One region of the Planococcus beijingensis genome, then DNA from elsewhere that is predicted to be linked to it. Evidence: predicted binding sites of a transcription regulator. Region 1 holds the regulator's gene; each other region holds the start of a gene.
The links. The regulator CtsR, encoded in region 1, represses protease genes until heat stress. The targets are predictions, from matches to a motif close to ATGGTCAATAAAGGTCAAACA.

Region 1 (7,954 bases):
GCTGGGCACATGAATGAAAGTCGTTACCGATTCCGGTAACGGCTTTTTTCTTTGATGAAAAAAACGTTGTTCTATAAAAGTTATTTATAATAATTGAGAATCAGGATTGAAGAGGATGTGAAATGGGAAAAGCAGGAGTGAGGTGAGGATTATGAAACCCGGTATTTATAGAGTCGAAGCTATTGATAAAAGAACAGCATTGTTAAAAACAATTGAAAATGGGGAAGAACAGTATACTTTTCCAATAACAGATTTTACTCATAATGTTTCAGTTGGCGATGTAGTGGAGGTCTGGCAGGAAGGCATTAAGTGGAAGACTAAGTACATGGAAGAAAAAACAGAATCTGTATCCAGCCATGCAAAAGATTTTGTGAAAAGAATATTGGATCAGGAATAAACAGGAAGTCTTGAAGCGAAATTGCTTCGGGACTTTTTTGATTGTAAATTCTGATTCGTACTATTTGATATCCGCAAAAAGCTTGGTGTATAATTAAGTCAAATATAGTCAAAGTCAACTTTGACATATTATGTATCGAAGAGGTGAAAGCGATGCGGAATATTTCGGATGTAATAGAAGGTTATTTGAAGCAGGTTATCGAATTAAGCGAGAGAGACCATATTGAAATTAAACGCAGTGAAGTAGCTGAAAAGTTTCAATGTGTTCCTTCTCAAATAAACTACGTCATCAATACTCGATTTACAGTTGACCGTGGATATTTGGTAGAAAGTAAGCGCGGTGGTGGCGGGTATATTCGAATTAAACGAATCAGGCTTCATCAAAAATCAGATGTAATCGCAGATGTGATTCAGCGCTTAGAACATGGTGCCACTCAAGTAATGGCAGAAGATATTGTTTTTAGGCTGCTGGATGAAGAGGTTATTTCTAAAAGAGAAGCAAAGCTGATTCTCAGTGCTGTAGATCGCGCGACGCTGCTTTTGCCTCTTCCGACGCGTGATGAAGTCCGAGCTCGTATTCTTATAGCGATGCTCTTTACAATTAAGTATCAAACCACGATATAAAGGGGTGAAAAGATGATTTGCGATCAATGCGGAGAACGTTCTGCATCAGTAATAGTTAAACAACAGCAACAAGGACAGATAACGGAGCTTCATTTATGCCATATCTGTGCAGCTGAAAACCATAGCATTAATATTGCTTTTGAACAGGATCCATTGGCTATTCATCAGCTATTATCAAATTGGTTCCCTAATTCGCAGGCATCCGTTAACCCTGTCAGAAAAGAAGCGGTGACCTGTCCATCCTGCGGATTTAGTTTTCCGAAGTTCCTGCAGCTTGGCAAGTTTGGTTGTGCTTCTTGTTATGATGCATTTTCCTCCCAATTGGATGAAATATTTAAAAGGTTTCATAATGGGAATACAGAACACACTGGGAAGATCCCTGCTTCTTATGGCACAACTTTAAAAATAAAAAAAGAAATAGAGGAACTGCGCAAGCAAATGCAGGTTTCTGTGAGTGAAGAGGATTTTGAGGAAGCTGCACGGCTAAGAGATGAAGTAAAAGTTTTGAGTTCCAAGCTTGAGGGAGGTGCTTCCAATGGCAGTTGAACGGTTTCTCCAACCTCGAGCAAGCAGCTGGATGGCGAATGATGGAGAGAATGTTGATATTGCAATGAGTACAAGAATCCGGTTGGCTAGAAATTTAGAGAATTTCAAGTTTCCGTATTCTTTTACTGAAGATGAGGCACTTAAAGTAGATAAAGAGATTTCATCTGTATTACTGGATAAAGGTGGCGAGTTGGACTATACTTTCAGCCATATCAGTATTGAAGAACTTGCTAAACTCCAAAAGGAAGTACTGGTGGAAAAGCACCTAATCAGTCCTTATCTGGCCAATAGCCAACATTCCGGTTCTGTTTTATTGTCTGATAACGAAGAGCTGAGTATTATGGTAAATGAAGAGGATCATTTGCGGATACAAAGTCTGCAGTCAGGATTCCATCTTCAGAAAGCGTATAAGATAGCGAATGAGTTAGATTCCTTATTGGAAAAGAACTTATCTTATGCCTTTCACGAAAAATACGGCTACTTAACTAGTTGCCCTACGAATGTAGGGACTGGAATGAGGGCTTCAGTCATGCTCCATTTGCCGGCATTGACGATGTCCCATCAAATTCAACGGATCATTCCAGCAATTTCAAGGCTTGGCATGGTAGTTCGTGGCATTTATGGTGAAGGCAGTGAAGCATTAGGAAATGTTTATCAAATATCCAATCAATTGACGCTAGGTAAGTCTGAGTACGAAATTCTTCAGGATTTGGAGAATATGACAGAACAGATTATCCAACAGGAACGCAAAGCGCGGGAAGCAATTCTGTTGAATTCGCCGCTGGTGTTGGAAGATCGTGTCTATCGGTCACTTGGGACTCTTACCCATTCGAGACTGCTGACGACGGAAGAAGCTGCCACTTGTTTGTCAGATGTTCGATTGGGTATTGATTTAAAGATGATCCAAGATGTAGACATGTCGATTTTAAATGAATTGATGATTTTTATGCAGCCGGCCTTCCTGCAGCAATATGCAGATAAGCCGCTGCAGCCGAAAGAACGCGATTTTGCCCGGGCGAAGCTGTTCCGGGAGCGATTGAATAAAGAAGGTATAAATAGTGAAGGAGAGGATCTTGCATGATGTTTAATCGATTTACACAACGCGCACAAAAAGTTCTTCAGTTAGCTCAAGAAGAGGCCATTCGCATGAAACATGAATCAATCGGTACAGAGCACATTCTTCTCGGTTTAATTCGCGAAGGCGGCGGTATTGCTGCTAAAGCTCTGGAAGCGATTGAAGTGAATACACAATTGATTGAAGAAGGCGTTAAGGAACTTGTCGGTGTCGGCGAAAAAGATGTGGGCCCGATTGTGCATTATACGCCGAGAGCGAAAAAAGTCATTGAATTGTCAGTAGATGAGTCCCGCAAATTGGGCCATTCTTATATTGGTACAGAACACTTGCTGTTGGCGTTGATTCGCGAAGGTGAAGGCGTTGCAGCGCGTGTATTAGGTAATGCAGGCGTCAGCTTGAACAAAGCACGCCAGCAGGTGTTGCAGCTTCTGGGCAACAATGAACAGGCGTCTACAGGCACAAGCCCGAATGCTTCGGCAAATACCCCGACGCTGGATGGCCTGGCACGTGATTTGACTCAGGTGGCCCGTGATGGCGGCTTGGATCCGGTCATCGGCCGCAGTGATGAAATCACACGCGTTATTGAAGTATTGAGCCGCAGAACGAAAAACAATCCTGTATTGATCGGGGAACCAGGTGTCGGTAAAACAGCGATTGCAGAAGGTTTGGCTCAACAGATCGTCAACAATGAAATCCCGGAAACTTTGCGCGACAAGCGCGTTATGGTCTTGGATATGGGTACAGTGGTTGCTGGAACCAAATACCGTGGCGAGTTTGAAGATCGCTTGAAAAAAGTGATGGATGAAATTCGCCAAGCGGGCAATGTCATTCTCTTCATTGATGAGCTTCACACGTTAATCGGAGCAGGTGGGGCAGAAGGTGCGATTGATGCATCCAATATCCTGAAACCTTCCCTATCGCGTGGAGAACTTCAGTGTATCGGTGCTACAACTTTGGATGAGTACCGCAAGTACATTGAAAAAGATGCGGCTCTTGAACGCCGTTTCCAACCGATTCAAGTGGATGAGCCTACTGTTGAAGAGTCGATTCAGATTATCCGCGGATTGCGTGATCGCTATGAAGCGCATCACCGTGTGAAAATCACGGATGAAGCAATTGAAGCGGCAGCTAAAATGTCAGACCGCTACATTTCGGATCGTTTCCTTCCGGATAAAGCGATTGACCTGATTGATGAGGCAGGCTCTAAAGTAAGACTTCGCTCTTATACAACTCCACCAGATTTGAAGGAGTTGGAAGCACGCTTGGAAGCTGCACGTTCTGAGAAAAATGAAGCAGTGCAAAGCCAGGAATTTGAAAAAGCGGCTTCGCTCCGTGATGCAGAACAGAAATTGCAGAACCAATTAGATAAAACGAAGAAAGAATGGAAAGAAAAGCAAGGCAAAGAAGAGTCTGAAGTAACAGTGGAGGACATTGCGAAAGTCGTGTCCATGTGGACCGGCATTCCGGTTTCAAAACTGGCTCAAACAGAATCTGATAAATTGCTCAACCTGGAATCGATTCTTCACAACCGCATCATCGGGCAGGAAGAAGCTGTTACATCGATTTCGAAAGCGATCCGTCGTGCTCGTGCTGGATTGAAAGATCCTAAACGTCCAATCGGCTCATTTATTTTCCTTGGACCAACAGGTGTCGGTAAAACGGAATTGGCACGTGCACTCGCTGAATCTATGTTCGGGGATGAAGATGCGATGATCCGCATTGATATGTCCGAGTATATGGAAAGACATTCGACATCACGTCTGGTCGGTTCACCTCCAGGATATGTGGGCTATGAAGAAGGCGGACAGTTGACTGAAAAAGTTCGCAGAAAACCATATTCAGTGGTCTTGCTTGATGAAATTGAAAAAGCTCACCCTGATGTCTTCAATATCTTGCTGCAAGTCCTTGAAGATGGCCGTTTGACGGATTCTAAAGGCCGCAGAGTCGATTTCCGCAACACTGTCATCATCATGACGTCAAACGTTGGTGCAGAAGAGCTGAAATACAATAAATACGTCGGATTCAATTTAGAGGATTCGAAAACAGATTATAAAGACATGAAAGGCAAAATGCTTGCTGAATTGAAGAAAGCATTCCGCCCAGAGTTCTTGAACCGTATTGATGACATGATCGTCTTCCACTCTCTTGAAAAAGAGAACTTGAGAGAGATCGTGAATTTGATGACCAAGCAATTGGTGGAACGCTTGAAAGAGCAGGATATCGATTTGGAGCTGACCGATGCTGCGCTTGAAAAAGTCGCTAAAGAAGGATATGACCCGGAATACGGGGCGCGTCCACTTCGTCGTTCTCTTCAAAAACACGTGGAAGACCGCTTGTCAGAAGAGTTGTTAAAAGGTACAGCCCTCTCAGGCCAACGCATTATCTTCGATGTGGAGGACGATGACTTCATCGTTCGCACAAAAGCAACAGAAGAAGTGAAAGAAGCGGTAGTGGAAAAACAATAAGAACATTCCGCTCGCCGGAGACGCTCTCCGGCGAGCGGTTTTTCTATTTTAGGAGGTACACATGGCTAAGAAAAAGACGAAATTCATCTGTCAGTCTTGTGGCTATGAATCAGCCAGATGGATGGGGAAATGTCCGGGTTGTGCGGCATGGAATACGATGACTGAGGAAATGGAAGTGGCTGCACCGAAAGGGACACGCGGCGCTTTTCAGCACAGTGCATCGGTTCCTCAGAAAGCGACGCCGATCAATGCCATTGAAACACAGGATGAACCAAGAGTAGAAACAGAATTGAGTGAATTGAACCGTGTCCTCGGCGGGGGAATTGTGCCGGGCTCGCTGGTGCTGATTGGTGGAGATCCGGGTATCGGTAAATCGACTTTGCTGTTACAGGTATCGGCGATGCTTGCCAATAGCGGAAGCCGGGTATTATACATTTCCGGAGAAGAATCAATCCGCCAGACCAAGTTGCGGGCAGAACGTCTCGATGCTTCGTCTTCAGAGCTGTTCATTTATGCAGAAACGAATCTTGAATTGATTCATCATACCATTGAAGATGTAGCTCCTGATTTTGTCATTGTCGATTCGATTCAAACGGTTCACCACCCTGAAGTGACTTCTGCGCCAGGCAGTGTGACACAGGTTAGGGAAAGTACGGCCGAATTGATGCGGATTGCAAAAACGAAGAATATTGCCATTTTCCTCGTGGGCCACGTAACAAAAGAAGGCCAGATTGCAGGGCCGCGTATCTTGGAGCATATGGTGGATACTGTTCTGTATTTCGAAGGTGAACGCCATCATACGTACCGGATTTTGCGCAGCGTCAAAAACCGTTTTGGCTCGACCAATGAAATCGCTATTTTCGAGATGCTCCAGAGCGGCTTGAAAGAAGTGTTGAACCCATCTGAACTGTTCCTGCAGGAGCGGACGAGTGGTTCAGCCGGTTCGACAGTCGTCGCTTCAATGGAAGGCACACGTCCGATATTAGTTGAAATTCAGGCGTTGGTGACGCCATCGAGTTTCAACTATCCGAAACGCATGGCAACAGGCATCGATGTCAACCGTGTGTCGCTGCTGATGGCTGTGCTGGAAAAACGGGTGGGCATGCTGCTGCAGTCACAGGATGCGTACATCAAAGTGGCAGGCGGCGTGAAGCTGGATGAACCCGCTATCGATTTAGCTGTTCTCGCAAGCATTGTTTCCAGTTTCCGTGACAAGGCTCCAAATGTGTACGATTGCATCATCGGCGAAGTAGGATTGACCGGTGAAGTAAGGCGTGTGTCGCGTATTGAACAGCGCGTGCAGGAAGCAGCTAAGCTCGGCTTTAAACGGGCAATTGTTCCAGCGTCAAATTTAGGTGGTTGGGATTATCCGGAAGGGATTCGCGTAGTCGGTGTAGAAAGTGTTAATGATGCGTTAAAAGAGATTTTTCCACAGTAAGGAGGCTATATGCCTCCTTTTATTTCTAAATAAGGGTCATTAAAGCGTTTCAGATTTAAAATGTGTATAATTAAAAAAGGAGGTGGAGCGCGTGTTAAGACCTATTATTAAAATTATGTTTTTACTTATTGGTGCGACAGTCGGAATCTTATTATTGCCATCTGCATTTGAACTTATTCCCCTTCTCGACAATCCATGGATCAGTAACCCTTACGTAGCAGCAATTGTTGGTGCTCTGGTCTTTTTCCTGTTATCTTTATTATTTGTAGATTCTTTGATAAATTTCATGAAGTGGATGGAAGAGAAACTGCTTCATGCACCGACGCCGGATTTATTGTTCGGTACGGTTGGAATGATTATTGGCCTTGTGGTGGCGTTCCTGATTGGCTTTGCGCTGAGTACCGTTGATATTCCATTGGTGGCCACTGTGGCACCGTTAATATTATCTGTAGTGCTTGGTTATTTAGGTTTTCAGGTAGGCTTCCAAAAACGCGAAGAAATGCTGACGATGTTGACGCCGGCGAAGTTTGCCCCGGTGAAAAAGCTGGAGCCGGAAGAACCGGTTGAGAAAGTGTCTTATAAGCTGCTTGATACCAGTGTCATCATTGATGGTCGGATTGCGGACATCTCGGCAACTGGTTTTATGGAAGGCACCTTTGTCGTTCCGCAATTTGTGTTATCTGAGCTTCAGCATATTGCCGATTCTTCGGACACGCTGAAACGGACGCGCGGCAGGAGAGGCTTGGACATTTTGAAACGGCTTCAAAGTGAACGCGTAGATGCGATTATGATTACAGAAGAAAGCTTTGACGAAGTCAGCGAAGTCGATTTAAAATTGATGCGCGCTGCAAAAAAAATGGGCGGCAAAGTGGTCACCAATGATTTTAATCTCAATAAAGTATGTGAACTTCATAATGTACCTGTCTTGAATATCAATGACTTGGCAAACGCTGTGAAACCGGTTGTGATTCCGGGGGAAGATATGCATGTAGTGGTCATCAAAGACGGCAAAGAGCAAAATCAGGGTGTAGCTTATCTGGATGATGGCACGATGATTGTGATTGAAGATGGCAAAGGGTTTATTGGCCAGGCGATCAATGTCACTGTCACCAGCGTTTTACAGACTTCTGCAGGACGGATGATTTTTGCGAAGCCGCGAGACGGCAAACAAACTGCAACAAATTGATAAAGGATGTTATCCAATGAACTATACAGTCGTCCTGCCTGCTGCCGGCAGCGGGAAACGAATGAAAGCAGATAAAAATAAATTATTGCTCGAACTTTTCGGCAAACCGATTTTTCTCTATACGCTGGAAGTTTTTGAGCGGGATCCGAATTGCGAGGCTATTTGGCTGGCGGTAAAAGAGCACGAACGGGAACTGATCGAAGAGTATGTAAAACGCTATGATA
Region 2 (7,954 bases), on a different contig from region 1:
TGGAGGCGTAACATTGGTATCGACGGATGATGGGACTGAAAAAGAATTTAAAGCAGACGGCGTCTTCATCTACATCGGCATGTTGCCTTTAACAAAGCCATTTACTGAACTGGGGATTTTAAATGATGAAGGATATGTGGTGACCAATGAGAAGATGGAAACCAAAGTTCCAGGAATCTTTGCAGCCGGAGATGTTCGTGAAAAAACTTTGCGCCAAGTAGTTACGGCAACTGGTGATGGCAGCATTGCAGCACAGGCAGCTCAACATTATATTGAAGAGCTTATCGAGAAAATGGCAATGAAAACTCAAGCTTAATTTTTTCTTAATCTGTTTGTAACAGCTTTGTCATGTATAAGAGGTATAGTTAAGAAAGTAAATTGACCCCCTTTTTATAAAGAATTTGGATAGGCCGTTTTCCGGGCAACCCGGTAAACGGCCTCTTTTTTTGCATTCTTTTGCATGACACACCAGGATACATGTATAATGAAGTAAGTTTACAATAGATGCGGAGTGTCGAATGTGCAGCGAATCGCGAATTTGTTAGTTATCCAAAATGGACAAGTATTATTATTGAAGAAACCGCGCCGTGACTGGTATGTGGCACCTGGCGGAAAGATGGAGCCCGGTGAGTCGATTTTCGAGGCGGCCGTTCGAGAGTTTAAAGAAGAAACGAATGCGACTCCGGTTGGAACTCATTTAAAAGGCATTTACACAATGATGATCCAGGAAAATGGACAAAATGTGGACGAGTGGATGCTCTTCACATTTGCAGCCCGTGGACTGACCGGAAAAGTGTTTGAAGAAACACGAGAAGGCTTATTGGAATGGCATCCGGTTGAGGATCTGGCGTTTTTGCCGATGGCAGAAGGCGACCGGACCAACCTGCAATTTGCAGCCAGCCAGCAAGGAATCCAGTATGGGACATTCCATTACACACCGGACTTCCAGTTAATCAAAGAAACCATCCAAACATCAATAGAAGAGGTGAACCACCAAAATGGATAACCGCCAAGAAGAAACAGAGTTAATCATCATTACAGGCATGTCAGGAGCAGGAAAAACTGTGGCAATCCAAAGTTTTGAAGATTTGGGCTTTTTTACGATTGATAATTTGCCTCCTGCCCTTTTGCCTACTTTTATCAAGTTGATGAGAGATTCAGGGAAGTCGATGAAACGGGTGGCAGCAGTTATGGATTTACGAGGCGGCGACTTTTTTGACAGCCTTGTAGAATCGATCGACCATTTATCGCAGGAACCGAATGTCTCCATCACCGTTCTGTTTCTGGATGCGGAAAACCAAACATTGGTGAGCCGATACAAAGAAACCAGAAGATCTCACCCGTTATCGCCAGGCGGACTGGTTTTGGGCGGCATTAAAAAAGAACGTGACATGTTAACTGATCTTCAGGGAAGAGCGCAGTTTAAATACAATACATCCAATATGTCGCCACGTGAGCTGAAGGAGAAAATCATCGCGGACTTTTCTTCTAAGACCAGCAATGTGTTCACAGTGAATGTGATGTCTTTCGGGTTTAAGCACGGCATGCCGATCGATGCCGACCTGGTCTTCGATGTCCGCTTTTTGCCGAATCCTTACTATATTGAAGAACTGAATCCTTTGTCGGGATTAGATGAACGGGTTTCCAGCTACGTGCTGAAATGGCAGGAAACTCAGACACTAATCGAGAAATTGACGGATCTTCTGCAGTTTATGATTCCGCAATACAAAAATGAAGGAAAAGCCCAATTGGTCATTGCATTTGGCTGTACAGGCGGACAGCACCGTTCTGTGACCTTGGCCGAGTACTACGGAAAACTTCTCGCTGAGAACAATAAAGTCATCATCACCCACAGAGACGTCAAAATAAGAAAGGATTGAGTGCATGGAACGCAACCAACACCGGAAACGCATTGTTATTTTAGGCGGTGGCACTGGCCTTTCCACACTTTTGCGAGGATTGAAGCTGTATCCGCTGGATTTGACGGCTATCGTTACTGTGGCAGATGACGGGGGAAGTTCAGGGCGTTTGCGAAATGACTTGGACATCCCACCACCAGGAGATATCCGAAATGTGCTGGCTGCATTATCGGATACAGAACCATTGGTAGCGGAAATGTTCCAGTACCGCTTCAAGCATTCCTTGGATTTGGATGGCCATTCCTTGGGTAATTTGATGCTTGCAGCTTTGACGGATATTACCGGCGATTTTTCTCATGCCGTCCGTGAAATGAGCCGTGTATTGAGTGTCAATGGCACTGTTTTGCCTGCGGCCAATCAAATTGTAACGCTCAATGCAGAGTTGGAAGACGGCACGATCATCAAAGGCGAATCCAAGATTCCTGCATATTTGCAGCCGATTAAACGGGTGTTCATCGAACCCCGTGATGTAAAAGCACTGCCTGCTGCGATAGCGGCCATTGAAAACGCCGATGTGATCGTTGTCGGACCGGGTTCTTTGTACACCAGTATTTTGCCGAATCTACTCGTAAAAGATATTAAAAAAGCAGTTCTTGCGGCAAAGGCGAAGAAGATTTATATCTGTAATTTAATGACACAAGCGGGCGAAACGTATGAATATACAGCCTCTGACCACGTACAGGCACTTTATGACCATGTCGGCGAAAGATTTTTGGATGCGATTCTGCTAGATAAAGTCCAAGTGCCGCCGGTTGTTGCCGAACGCTACAAAAAAGAAAAAGCATGGCCGGTGGAATATGACGAAGAGAAGCTGAAAGAGATGGGCCTCGAAGTCCACCGAAAAGACATCGCCAATATCTTTGGAGAAATAGTGCGGCATGAGCCGATGAAAGTGGCAGAATGGTTATTTGAATATGCTGGGGGCCGTGCCAGCGAAGATTCAAAGCAGCTTTACTTCTAGTGCTTTGAAAGGGGGAACGAATTTTGTCTTTTGCATCGGAAACAAAAAAAGAAATGACACAGATAGAAGTGGATGATTGTTGTGGAAAGGCAGAACTTTCCGCTATGATCCGGATGAACGGCACATTGTCGTTTTCCAATCGGCAATTAAGCTTGGATATCCAGACTGAAAATGCGGCAATTGCCCGTCGTATCTATACCTTATTGAAACGTTTCTACAAGCCGTATCCTGTCGAATTGCTCGTCAGAAAAAAGATGCGTTTAAAAAAGAACAATATCTATATTTGCAGAATTCGGGAAGGTGCCAAGCATATCCTTGAAGACCTGGAGATATTGACAGAAGGGTTTCAATTCCAGCACCAAATTGTTAAAACATTGATTGAAAAAAATTGCTGCAAACGCTCTTACTTGCGGGGGGCCTTCTTGGCTGGCGGATCTGTCAACAATCCTGAAACATCCTCCTACCATTTGGAAATCTACTCTCTTTATAAAGACCATGCAGATTCTTTGGTTGATCTAATGAACGAATTCCATTTGAACAGCAAAATGATCGAACGGAAAAAAGGGTTTGTGACGTACTTGAAAGAAGCCGAAAAAATCTCGGATTTCCTGAGCATCACTGGCGCGCATTCCGCTTTATTGAAATTTGAAGATGTCCGAATCATTCGGGACATGCGCAACAGCGTGAATCGTCTCGTGAATTGTGAGACGGCCAACTTGAACAAAACCATCGACGCCGCATTGCGTCAAGTGGAGAACATCCGTTTTATCGATGAAGCAATTGGAATCGATCAATTGCCTGAACGATTGCGTGAAATTGCCCGACTTCGGGTAGAGTATCAAGACGTCACCTTGAAAGAGTTGGGTGAAATGGTGTCTGGTGGAACAGTCAGTAAGTCAGGTGTCAATCACCGGCTGCGGAAAATCGATGAAATCGCTGCATCGTTGAGAAATGGAGAAATGATCGGCCGCTAAATGCCGGCTGTTCTTTCATATATAAGAGAGTGAAGTTTTAGAGGAGGATAAGTATGGTTGAAAAACAGGTGAAAGTATTATTGAAATCAGGTCTTCAAGCAAGACAGGCTGCTTTATTTGTTCAAGAAGCGAACAGATACACAGCGGATATCTACTTGGAAAAAGACAATAAAAAAGTAAACGCTAAAAGCATCATGGGAATCATGAGCCTAGCCATCAGCAAAGGCACACTCATCACGATTTCAGCAGACGGCTTGGACGAGGAAAAAGCGGTTCAGTCGCTTTCTGGAATTATCGAGCAGGAAGCTTGATCACCTCTGATTAGAGCAAATAAAAACCTCACAGCCCAATGGCTGTGAGGTTTTTGTTTTAGATATCTTTTTTGTGGTTTTCAGGCAATTTGCTGCGTGTGATGACTTGGTCGATCAAGCCATATTCAAGCGCGCGTTCTGCTGTCATGAAGTTATCGCGGTCCGTATCTTTGGAAATGACTTCGATTGGTTGTCCTGTGCGTTCAGACAAGATCTGGTTCAATTTCTCGCGAAGATGAAGAATGCGTTTCGCTGCAATTTCAATTTCAGTCGCTTGGCCTTGAGCACCACCAAGAGGCTGGTGAATCATGACTTCGGCATTCGGCAATGCAAGGCGTTTGCCTTTTGTGCCAGCTGCCAAAAGGAATGCACCCATTGAAGCTGCCATACCGATACAAATTGTCTGTACGTCTGGACGGATAAACTGCATTGTATCGTAAATTGCCATACCGGCTGTGATGCTGCCGCCTGGGCTGTTGATGTAAATGGAAATGTCTTTGTCCGGATCTTCCGCTTCAAGGAACAGAAGCTGCGCGACGATTGAATTCGCAACATTATCATCAATTCCGCTGCCCAGCATAATAACACGGTCTTTCAACAAACGTGAATAAATGTCATAAGCACGTTCGCCTCGGCTTGTTTGTTCGATTACTGTAGGAATTAAGTTCATAGAATAGTTCCTCCTCGATTAAGTGGTGTGCAAACAATGCTGAAAGTTCTCTCAGCTGTACTATTATCATACACATGATGGTCAATGAAGGTCAAATCTAACGAATTAAAAAAATGGACTTGATTAAGTCAGAATGGTTTTGTATAATAGAAAAGTCGCTAATAGCGAATACGCCCTCGTAGTGTAATGGATCACACGTAAGATTCCGGTTCTTGAGATGGGGGTTCGATTCCCTCCGAGGGCATCAATAAACAGGAAAGTCCGTTTTGCCGTTTAATCGGCGATGCGGGCTTTTTTTTGGTTGCCATATGCAAAGATGCGAAAAATCGCTTATGGATGGAATCTTCTGTTCAGAGGTTAAATGAGCTATACTACGAAAGATATGTAAAAAGTTTACATGCATAATTATAACGAAATATTATTACGTAGTATCGAAAAGAGGGAAGCTGGATGAAGAAATTAGTGATTTCCAATCTAAGTGTAACCTTATGGATTAGAGGTGGATTCGGTTTGAATAGAGAAAAGTATTTTGAAGAAAATCCAGGTGCTTCTGAAGTGTTGGCCATCAATTTCGGAATGGATAATGAAGAATGAAGAAAAAAATTATCCTTTTGAGTGCATTAGGGATTTTCCTGATGGCTGTTCCTGTCAACGCAATCGATTTCCCGGAACTAACCAATGATATTTATGTACAGGATATTTCTGATGTTCTATCCGATGAAGCTGAAGAAGAATTGCGCCTTTTAGGTAAAAACTTAGAAGATGCGACGACTGCCCAGATTGCTGTGATGGCCATTCCTTCGCTGGAAGGAGAGGCTATTGAAAGCTATGCTTTAGAAGCTCTGCGCCATTACGAAATTGGTTCTGAAGAAGAAAATAACGGTGTTCTGATGGTAGTTTCGACAGGCGACCGTGAAATCTATATCGCTACGGGCTACGGTCTTGAAGGTGTTTTGCCGGATGCTAAGGTAGGGCGGATATTGGATGATTACGCCGTGCCGTATTTGAAGAAAGATCAATTCGACCAAGGCATTAGGAATACCTATACAGCGCTTTATCATGAAGTGACAGCAGAATATAGCCAAAATGTTGAAGCTGCCGCTACCCAGACTGGAGCATCCCAAGTTCCTGCTTATGAGCCCCGTGAAAAATGGCCGCTTCATCGTGTCATTATAGCCATCGTCATTGGCATTTGGATTGTTGTGGCCTTATTTGGAGATGGTGCAGGAAGAGGCAATGGCAAAAAATCCAGAAGTGGCCGGTTGAGAGGCCAATCACGGAGCGGTAGTGCCAGAAAAAGCTCTGGAGGCAGCAGACCCCGCAGAGGTGGAGGAGGTTCTGGTGGAGGCGGCGGTGCAAAACGGAAATTTTAACTAATGATGAGATAAATTGAAAGTTGGCCAGATGAAATTATTTGAAATGCTAGGGATTTTCCAGCCCATTCTGCCTGAATAGATTAGGTGGGAAGTCATATTTTTCAATTTAGAGAAATCACATTCTAAAGAAATTGCGCAGCTAGCATCTGTCTACTCCTTCTTTTCAGGCCTATTCCAAAAAGAAACGTTTAAAAAGTCGTGTGGTAAGGGAAATGATTACTAGTACATACTAGTTAAAGAGGTGGAGCATTTGAGGAAATTGTTGATTCCTATTATTATTGTAATTGCATTAATTGCCATTGTGGCAGCCATTCTTGTGCCAAGCTACAATGGTTTTGTCCAGCTTGAAGAGGACGTCAACCAGTCGTATGCCCAGATTGAAAACCAGCTGCAGCGCAGGTTGGATCTGATCCCGAACCTGGTGGAAACAGTGAAAGGCTTCGCTGATCAAGAACAGGATGTCATCGACAGTGTAACGGAAGCCCGTTCGAACTTGGCCGGTGCGGAAGGCGTCAGTGAACAGGCGGAAGCAGATGCTGAATTGAGCGGGGCATTGAGCCGCTTGCTTGTCGTAGTGGAAAATTACCCAGAGATCCGCTCTAGCGAAAATTTCCAGCAGCTGTCGGATGAACTGGCCGGTACGGAAAATCGCATCGCGGTAGCCCGCCAAGATTATAATGCAACCGTTTCGGAATTTAACCGTAAAGCCAGAAGTTTTCCGGGGAACATGATTGCTGGTATTTTCGGATTTGATGAAAAAGAATACTTCGAAGCAGATCCGGATGCATCCGAAGCACCTGAAGTCGATTTTGGAACAGATGAGGATGAACAATGAGACGCAGAATAGCGCTCCTATGCTTCCTGCTGCTGATGGTCAGCGGGCAAGGTGTTGCAGCTGACTTTCCGGAATTGACGAATGATATTTACGTTCAGGATGAAGTCGGTATTTTGTCAGAACAGCAAAAAGAGGAGCTGCGCCAATTAGGTCGTGGTCTGGAAGATGCGACTAGTGCCCAGATCATGGTACTGGTAATTCCCACGCTTGAAGGTGAACCGATTGAAAGTTACGCCAATCAGGCGTTCCGTCATTATGGCGTCGGTTCGGAAGAAGAAAACAACGGAATTCTGGTAGTTCTGTCACTGGATGAACCGAATGACCGGGAAATTTATGTGGAAATCGGTTACGGTCTGGAAGGCGCATTGCCGGATGGGAAAGTCGGCCGGATTTTGGATGAATACGCTATTCCTTATTTGAGCCAGGGCAATTACAGTGAAGGCGTCATCAATTTGTATGAAGTCCTGTATCAGGAAGTTGCCGCTGAATATCAATGGAATGGTGAACCTGTAGAACCGCAGGCAGCGGCTACCCAACAGCAGCAAGAAGGACTTCCGCCATTCATGACCATCCTGATTGTTTCTGCTATTCTCATCCTTATTACCGGAGGAGGCGGAGGCAAAGGCGGCGGCCGTGGCAGGCGTATGGGCCGCAGAACAATTTACATGGGTCCAGGAAACTTTGGCGGCGGTTTTGGTGGTGGCGGTTTCGGAGGCGGTGGTTTCCGTGGAGGCGGAGGCGGCATGTCTGGAGGCGGCGGTGCCGGGCGAGGCTTCTAAAAGTATAAGCTAATGCTTTTTAGAGAAAGAAGGAATCCAATGTTTACCCTGTATACGCGCGCCAATTGTCCACTTTGTGATGAAGCTAAGTTGATGATTCAATTGGTAAATGAAGACTTTCCATTGTCG
Region 3 (7,954 bases), on a different contig from region 1:
GGAATGCCCACTTGATTCAATAAATTGATGACCTGCTTTTTTCGCAGGCTCTTGGAACTTTTCGGGTTGTGCAGGAAAATTGCTTCATCAATTTGATCTCCCACTACCATAAGCGGATTCAGAGCTGAAAGTGCATCCTGAAAAATCATTCCCATATCTTTGCCGCGCAATTTTCTCATTTGGCTGGTGCTGGCCTTTACCAGGTTGATCCCTTTGTAATCAATATCCCCTTCGATTTTGGCTCTTGTATGAAGACCCATGATAGAAAAAGCAAAAGCACTTTTGCCGGATCCTGATTCACCTACGATTGCCAACACTTCGTTCTTTCTAACGGTCAACGATACATCATCAACTGCAGCGTAATAATCATCTTTAATTCTAAAAGACGTTTTTAAATTCTTGATATTCAACAAAACATCATTCACATTTATCCTCCTCAAAATGAATCCGTTCTATGGTTGTCTTCTTGCTGAACTGAGCGACTTAATACATGCAATGAAGTTTTCAATTTTCAGACATATCATCCTAAAAAAATGTTAACACTTGCTGGGCTGTTTCCCCGGAACAGCACCATCAACATTAATGTTTTCTTCGGATAATGGTTTCTACCATTAATTTTATTACAATAAAATTACAAAAACAATGATTATTATTAATTTTATGAATTATTTCGTAATTCCGAATAGCAATTTCTCTTTAGAAAACCAGTCGTACCAACGTTTTGGTAGGGATTAAATTATTGTGAATATCCACTCATTTTTTAAGAAGAAAGAGCCTAGTAAATATTGTTCATATAATTTGTATTGTACATCCATATAATTAAACACTAATGCTCTGTGTAAATAGAATAACACAAGCCAAACAATAATCGGAAAACTTTTTCAATTTTTATAAAAATATGTCATTCTCCCCTTATTTCTACATGGAAAACATAAAAACAGCTAGCTGCGTCAACAAAGCGCAACTAGCTGTTTCATCTAGATAGTGGTTAAATTTTCTTGAATACCAGTGAAGCGTTATGTCCACCAAAGCCTAGTGAATTGCTCATAGCAAATTTCAAATCCGCTTTGCGGGCTTCATTTGGAACATAATCCAAATCGCATTGCTCGTCCGGTGTTTCGTAATTCGTTGTTGGGGGCATAATGCCTTCTTGAAGAGCCAACGCAGTGAAGATCGCTTCTACTCCACCTGCTGCACCAAGTAAATGGCCTGTCATAGATTTTGTAGAACTCATTCCTAATTTGTAGGCATGCTCACCAAATACCGTTTTCACAGCCATGGTCTCGTACAAATCATTATATGGTGTACTTGTTCCATGCGCATTGATATAACCGACTTCCGTTGTTTCAACACCGGCATCTGCTAAAGCTTGTGCCATTGCACGGGCCGCTCCTTCTCCACCTTCAGCAGGAGCTGTAATATGGTGGGCATCGCCAGTCGAGCCGTACCCGACCACTTCCGCATAGATTTTGGCGCCACGTGCTTTTGCGTGTTCATATTCTTCAAGGATAACAATCCCTGCACCTTCACCGATAACGAAACCATCGCGGTTCTTATCGAATGGACGGGATGCTGTAGCTGCATCCGGATTGGTCGTCAATGCCGTATTGGCTGTAAAGCCGGCTACAGACAATTGCGTGATCGGTGCTTCAGCGCCACCCGAAATCATTACATCTGCGTCTCCGCGCTGGATGACTTTAAAAGCATCTCCAATTGAGTTGGTGCCGGACGCACAGGCAGTCACCGAGCAGGAGTTGATGGCTTTTGCGCCAAAGTAAATCGATACTTGCCCTGAAGCCATATCAGGAATAATCATTGGAATCAGGAACGGGCTGATGCGGCGGACGCCTCTTGTATTCAACACATTCATCTGGTTTTCAATAGTTTCCATTCCGCCGATGCCAGAACCGATCCAAACTCCCGTACGCAAAGCTGTATTGTCATCCAGTTCAAGGTCAGCATCTTTCATGGCCATAATGGAGGCTGCTAACGCATAATGCGTAAAACGGTCCATTTTCCGGGCATCTTTCTTTTCTACATAATCTTCCATTGAAAAACCTTCTACTTCAGCTGCCACTTTTGCTGAATACAAATCTGCATCCAATCTAGTTAAGGGACCGACACCGGATTTCCCGCTTTTTACAGCTTCCCAGGTTGTTTCGATGTTATTGCCTAAAGGTGTTACAGCACCAATTCCCGTAATAACTACACGGCGATTATCCATTCTATCTTCTTCCTTTCGCATAGCTGATTATTTGCCCCACTTCATTGCAATTGCTCCCCAAGTCAAGCCACCACCGAATCCAACCATGACGATGACATCGTCATCTTTGACACGGCCTTCTTCAATGTCTTCAACAAGAGAAATCGGAATTGAAGCTGCTGAAGTGTTGCCATACTTGTGAATCGTTTTCGACATTTTTTCAATCGGAAGCCCCAAGCGTTCTCTGGATGCTTCCATAATTCGAATATTCGCTTGATGTGGAATCAGAAAATCGACGTCCTCTTTCTGCAATCCCGCTTTTTCAATAACATTTACAGCAGATTCACCCATCTGGCGAACTGCAAACTTGAATACTTCCCGGCCGTTCATCTGCAGATGATCTTCTTCATCTTGGAACAGGTGCTTGCCGCCAGACCCATCAGCACCTAATTCAAAGGACAGAATCCCTCTTCCTTCGGATACTTTCCCGATGACTGCGGCTCCCGCTCCGTCACCGAAAAGGACAGCCGTATTACGGTCTTCCCAGTTGGTGATTTTTGATAATTTCTCGACGCCCACAACCAGAATATATTTATAAACATCATTGTCGATGAATTGTTTTGCTGTGATAACTCCATACATAAAGCCGGCACATGCTGCTGAAATATCCATAGCTGCAGCATTGACAGCGCCAATTTCCTGCTGGATGACACAAGACATCGATGGGAATGGCTGATCCGGCGTTACGGTCGCCACCAGGATCAAACCAATTTCAGCAGGATCGATTCCAGCATCTTGAATCGCTTTTTGCGCAGCTTCACGAGCCATATGAGAAGTATCCTGATCCTCTCTAGCGATCCGGCGTTCTTCTATGCCTGTCATTGTTCGAATCCATTCGTCACTGGTATCCATCCGCTGCTCTAATTGAAAATTCGTCAATTTATCTTCAGGCAAGCATCTGCCCATACCGATTATGCCAGCATTCATTTTATATCCCTCATTTCACTTGTCATCATATATTAGTACCTGGTGTTAATAATACGTCATCTATCCTTTAATTTCAACTAACTGACATATTTCCGACAAAAAATCTTCAATCTCTCCAATCTTTCTTTCTGTCTGTCGGAGCTTGTGCTATGATTAATCTAGATATTCTATGTAGAGGTGAAACTAGATGCAATATATTGGAACGTTCTTATGGTCATTCTTATTGATTTCATTGGTCAACTATGTGGTAAGTGCAGTACAAAACGTACCCTTCGACTTCATGATCGGCGTTTACATTTCAGTCGGAGTTTCAATCATGATCTTCGTTATGTCAGCTGTCATTCCTAATGAACCAGCTCCTGAAAAGCATTAATAGAAAAAGAAGCGTAAACCGGCTAGCCGGTTTACGCTTCTTTTTTGTTGATGATGATTTGCTTGTTGTCGCCCATAGTCAATTCCAACTCTGTATTTGCGACGATTCCACCTTTGATCAATTCACGGGCGATATTCGTTTCGATATTTCGCTGGATAAACCGTTTTAATGGCCGTGCCCCGAATACCGGATCGGTTCCAGCTTCGACGATATAGTCGATGACGGAATCATCCACTGTCAGCTTGATTTGCTGCTGACTGATGCGGGCTGCCAATTCAGCGATCATCTTCTTGGCAATGCCGTAGAAATGAGTGTTGTTGAGCGCATGGAAAATGACGATGTCATCAATGCGGTTCAACAGCTCCGGTTTGAAATGTCTGCGCAATTCGCTCATGACAATGTCTTCAATATCATGTTCATTGCTCGTATCGCTGATGTGGGCTGATCCGATATTGGAAGTCATGATCACTACCGTGTTCGAGAAGTTGATTAAGCGCCCTTGGCTGTCGGTGATGCGCCCGTCATCCAGAATCTGCAACAGGATATTGGCGACATCCGGGTGGGCTTTTTCAATTTCATCAAGCAACACGACAGAATAAGGGTTGCGGCGTACCGCTTCGGTCAACTGTCCACCCTCTTCATAGCCGATGTATCCTGGCGGCGCTCCGACCAAACGGGATACACTGTGTTTTTCCATATACTCGGACATGTCGATTCGGATAAAATGATCTTCCGAATCAAACAGATTTGCAGCAAGAGACTTGGCCAATTCGGTTTTACCGACACCGGTCGGACCTAGGAAAATAAATGAACCAATCGGTTTCTTCTCATCCTTGATGCCTGCCCGCGCTCTCCATACAGCTTCCGTCACCAGTTCAACTGCCTTATCTTGTCCGATGACACGTTCTTTTAAGGTCTCGCCTAAGCGAAGCAATTTTTCACGTTCACCTTCCACCAATTTGGTTACCGGGATTCCAGTCCATCTGGCGACAATGCCGGCAATTTCTTCTTCCGTCACTTCTTCACGCAACAACCGTTCAGCGCCGTCTTTTTCAAGGTTGGCTTCGAGCGCTACCAATTCCTTTTCCAGTTCCGGAATCTTGCCATGCTGCAGAACGGCTGCCGCATTCAAATCATAGCGGTTTTCCGCATCTTCCAGCTGGCGGCGGAACTGATCCAATTGTTCCCGCTTTTCCTGGATTTTCTTCAACGACTCTTTTTCTTCTGTCCACTGATTTTTCATATCTGCAGAAGAATCGCGCAGCTCCGTGATTTCTTTACGCAAAGTATCCAAGCGTGTTTTGCTGGCTGCATCGGTTTCTTTCATCAATGCCTGCTCTTCGATTTCAAGCTGCATAAGGCGGCGCGTCACTTCATCCAATTCCTGCGGCATGGAATCGATTTCCGTCCGGATCATCGCACAAGCCTCATCGATCAAATCAATGGCTTTGTCCGGCAAAAAGCGTTCAGTGATGTACCGATCCGACATAGCAGCCGCAGCTACAATGGCACGGTCATGTATCCGCACAGCATGGTGCAGTTCAAAACGTTCCTTCAAACCGCGCAAAATCGACACCGTGTCTTCTACAGAAGGCTCTCTTACCATTACTTGCTGGAACCGGCGTTCCAAAGCCGGATCTTTTTCAATATGCATCCGGTATTCGTCCAATGTGGTCGCTCCGATGCAATATAATTCCCCTCGGGCAAGCATCGGTTTCAGCATATTTCCTGCATCCATCGCACCTTCAGTTTTACCCGCTCCGACGATGGTATGAATTTCATCAATAAACAGGATGATCTGTCCTTCACTGTCTTTGACCTGTTTTAAAACACCTTTCAACCGTTCCTCAAATTCCCCCCGGTACTTGGCTCCAGCAATCAATGCGCTCATATCAAGCTCATAGATGGTCCGGTTTTTCAACCCTTCCGGTACGTCATTGCGGACAATTCGCTGTGCCAATCCTTCAACGATCGCCGTTTTGCCGACACCCGGTTCGCCGATCAATACCGGATTGTTTTTGGTTTTCCGCGACAGGATGCGGATGACATTACGGATTTCCTGGTCTCGTCCGATGACAGGATCCATTTTCCCTGATTGGGCTTGCTCCACCATATTGCGGCCAAACTGCTCCAACGGGGATTTTTGTTCTGTGTTATTTTGGAATTGAACCATAACAACCACACCTCTCAATTAGTTTGACTATCTTTGACTAATTAGATTATAGTCAAATTTTCAGGAATAAGCAATTATTTTGGTCCTAAAAAAGGCCGTTACGGAATAAAATCCATAACGGCCTTTCAAAAATAGATTATCTGACGCCAAGCGCCATTTTTGCGTAACGCGACATATGTTCTTTGCCCCATACCGGCTGCCAGACGATTTTAACATCGACTTCTTCCACTTCAGGCAGCTCATATAATGCTTCTTTGACCATTTGAACGATTTGAGGTCCCATCGGGCAACCCATTGACGTTAATGTCATGGTAACCACTGCAAATCCGTCTTCTGTAACCATTACATCATATACAAGGCCCAAATTGACAATATCGACACCCAATTCAGGATCGATTACTGTTTCTAAGGCACCCATCATGCTGTCTTTCATATCTTGATCCATTCAGAATCCCTCCCTTTACTGTTAGTACCATCTTAACAAACTTTCACTGGAAATGAAATTTACACGCTTATTCCAGCAAATACTTAGCCAGCCAGTTTGTTGCTTCAAGCATGCCGGTCCGGCTCACCGCATGTCCCGCTTCGCGTTCACGCTTGAATTCGATCTTCTCAGGGATCGCTTCATATTGTTGTTTCAATTCTTTATACAAGCGATATGTCGGTTCAAATGGAACCGTGACATCCTGTTCCCCATGCCAGAAATAAATCGGGCGTCCATTGAATTTCTCCAAATGGCGGCGGCTGTCAAAAATAGCTAAAGTCGACAGCATCTTTTCGCGTTCTTCTTCACTGATCGGCAACTGGAAACCTCTCTTTTCGTATTGGGCCATCTGTGCCTGTGCCAATTCCACATAGTTTCCGGCACCCATCATCACTGCGGCCGCTTTGATCCACGGATAGACCGTCATTGCGCCCAGCGTCGTAATACCGCCCATTGATGTACCGCCTACTGCTGGTTCACCGGCCATCAATCCGCGTTTATGTAATTCATCCCGCAGAAATGCCAATTCTTCAATTGATGTCAACACGATTTCCCAAAATCGTAAGCTTATCTGGACTCCATCCAATCCTTCACTTCGTTCTCCGTGGAGATGGGAATCAGGTAAAATCACACGGATTCCTTTATCAGCCAATTGGTATGCATAATGCAGATTATGCTCTTTAGCACTCGTATGTCCATGAAAAAAAATAACGGTCGGCAACTCTTTTGCATCCTGTTCCGGGGTTATGTTCAGCAATGGGATATGTCCCCAGACTTGTCGTTCAACTCTCATCTCAAATCACTTCCTTCATTAGTAATCCTACCAATCTTAACCTTATCCAGCAAATGTCAATCTACTTCCCAAAAAACCCTGTCGATTTTCTCAAGATTTTTTGACGAAACCCTCGTATTATCGCTACACTAGTAGTATAGAGAAAGGAGTCGGCTATTTATGAAGCAACATTTGATTGTTCTAGATTTAGATGGAACCTTATTAACCGATCAAAAAGTCATTTCACCCAAAACGAAACTGACTTTAAATAAAGCACTTGAAGCAGGGCATCAAGTTATGATTGCCACTGGGCGTCCATACCGTTCAAGCGAACCGTATTACAAAGAATTGGGGTTGACGACACCAATCGTCAACTTCAATGGAGCTTTTGTGCATCATCCAGCCAATCAGCATTGGGGCATGCACCATAACCCGATCGGGCTCGACGTTGTCCATGAAGTGGTCGAATCCATGCACAACTATGAATTCCACAATATCGTCGCTGAAGTATTGGATGATGTCTATGTCCATCACCACGATGAAAAACTAATGGATATCTTCCGGTTCGGTGATCCGACCATCACCACGGGTGACTTGCGAAATTACTTAAAAACAGATCCAACTTCTATTCTGATTCATGCACCTTTTGAACGCGTACAGGAAATTCATGATCATCTCTCTTCTGTCCATGCGGAAGTCATCGATCATCGTCGCTGGGGAGCTCCTTGGCACGTCATTGAAATTGTCAAAAGCGGAATGAGCAAAGCTGTCGGACTTGACCGCGTCTCTAAATCGCTCGGGATTTCACGGGAAAACATCATTGCATTCGGCGACGAAGACAATGACCTGGAAATGATAGATTTTGCAGGCGTCGGAGTTGCAATGGGCAACGCCATTGATCCGTTGAAGAACATAGCTAACGAAATAACTTTAACCAATAATGAAGACGGCATCGCTGAATT

Region 2: clpP (ATP-dependent Clp endopeptidase proteolytic subunit ClpP) is a predicted target of CtsR. The motif match lies at 4,913-4,933, and genes of this name have one in related genera.
Region 3: IRE19_RS03080 (ATP-dependent Clp protease ATP-binding subunit) is a predicted target of CtsR. The motif match lies at 5,757-5,777, and genes of this name have one in related genera.

The regions. Positions count from the first base shown of each region.
Region 1 is NZ_JADHDZ010000011.1:13-7,966, forward strand. Features, by position in the region: gene IRE19_RS17585 (hypothetical protein) at 152-397, shown strand; gene IRE19_RS17590 (CtsR family transcriptional regulator) at 550-1,020, shown strand; gene IRE19_RS17595 (UvrB/UvrC motif-containing protein) at 1,033-1,566, shown strand; gene mcsB (protein-arginine kinase McsB) at 1,556-2,647, shown strand; gene IRE19_RS17605 (ATP-dependent Clp protease ATP-binding subunit) at 2,644-5,106, shown strand; gene radA (DNA repair protein RadA) at 5,168-6,544, shown strand; gene IRE19_RS17615 (PIN/TRAM domain-containing protein) at 6,636-7,730, shown strand; gene ispD (2-C-methyl-D-erythritol 4-phosphate cytidylyltransferase) at 7,747-7,954, shown strand, end outside.
Region 2 is NZ_JADHDZ010000006.1:105,152-113,105, forward strand. Features, by position in the region: gene trxB (thioredoxin-disulfide reductase) at 1-316, shown strand, start outside; gene IRE19_RS14765 (NUDIX domain-containing protein) at 521-1,006, shown strand; gene rapZ (RNase adapter RapZ) at 999-1,880, shown strand; gene IRE19_RS14775 (gluconeogenesis factor YvcK family protein) at 1,885-2,880, shown strand; gene whiA (DNA-binding protein WhiA) at 2,904-3,854, shown strand; gene IRE19_RS14785 (HPr family phosphocarrier protein) at 3,908-4,165, shown strand; gene clpP (ATP-dependent Clp endopeptidase proteolytic subunit ClpP) at 4,224-4,835, opposite strand; tRNA gene IRE19_RS14795 (tRNA-Arg) at 5,008-5,079, shown strand; gene IRE19_RS14800 (hypothetical protein) at 5,286-5,429, shown strand; gene IRE19_RS14805 (TPM domain-containing protein) at 5,426-6,208, shown strand; gene IRE19_RS14810 (LemA family protein) at 6,462-7,046, shown strand; gene IRE19_RS14815 (TPM domain-containing protein) at 7,043-7,825, shown strand; gene IRE19_RS14820 (glutaredoxin family protein) at 7,865-7,954, shown strand, end outside.
Region 3 is NZ_JADHDZ010000001.1:664,732-672,685, reverse strand. Features, by position in the region: gene IRE19_RS03100 (ABC transporter ATP-binding protein) at 1-425, opposite strand, end outside; gene fabF (beta-ketoacyl-ACP synthase II) at 989-2,224, opposite strand; gene IRE19_RS03090 (beta-ketoacyl-ACP synthase III) at 2,252-3,190, opposite strand; gene IRE19_RS03085 (YjzD family protein) at 3,378-3,563, shown strand; gene IRE19_RS03080 (ATP-dependent Clp protease ATP-binding subunit) at 3,595-5,736, opposite strand; gene IRE19_RS03075 (metal-sulfur cluster assembly factor) at 5,873-6,181, opposite strand; gene IRE19_RS03070 (prolyl oligopeptidase family serine peptidase) at 6,249-7,013, opposite strand; gene IRE19_RS03065 (Cof-type HAD-IIB family hydrolase) at 7,173-7,954, shown strand, end outside.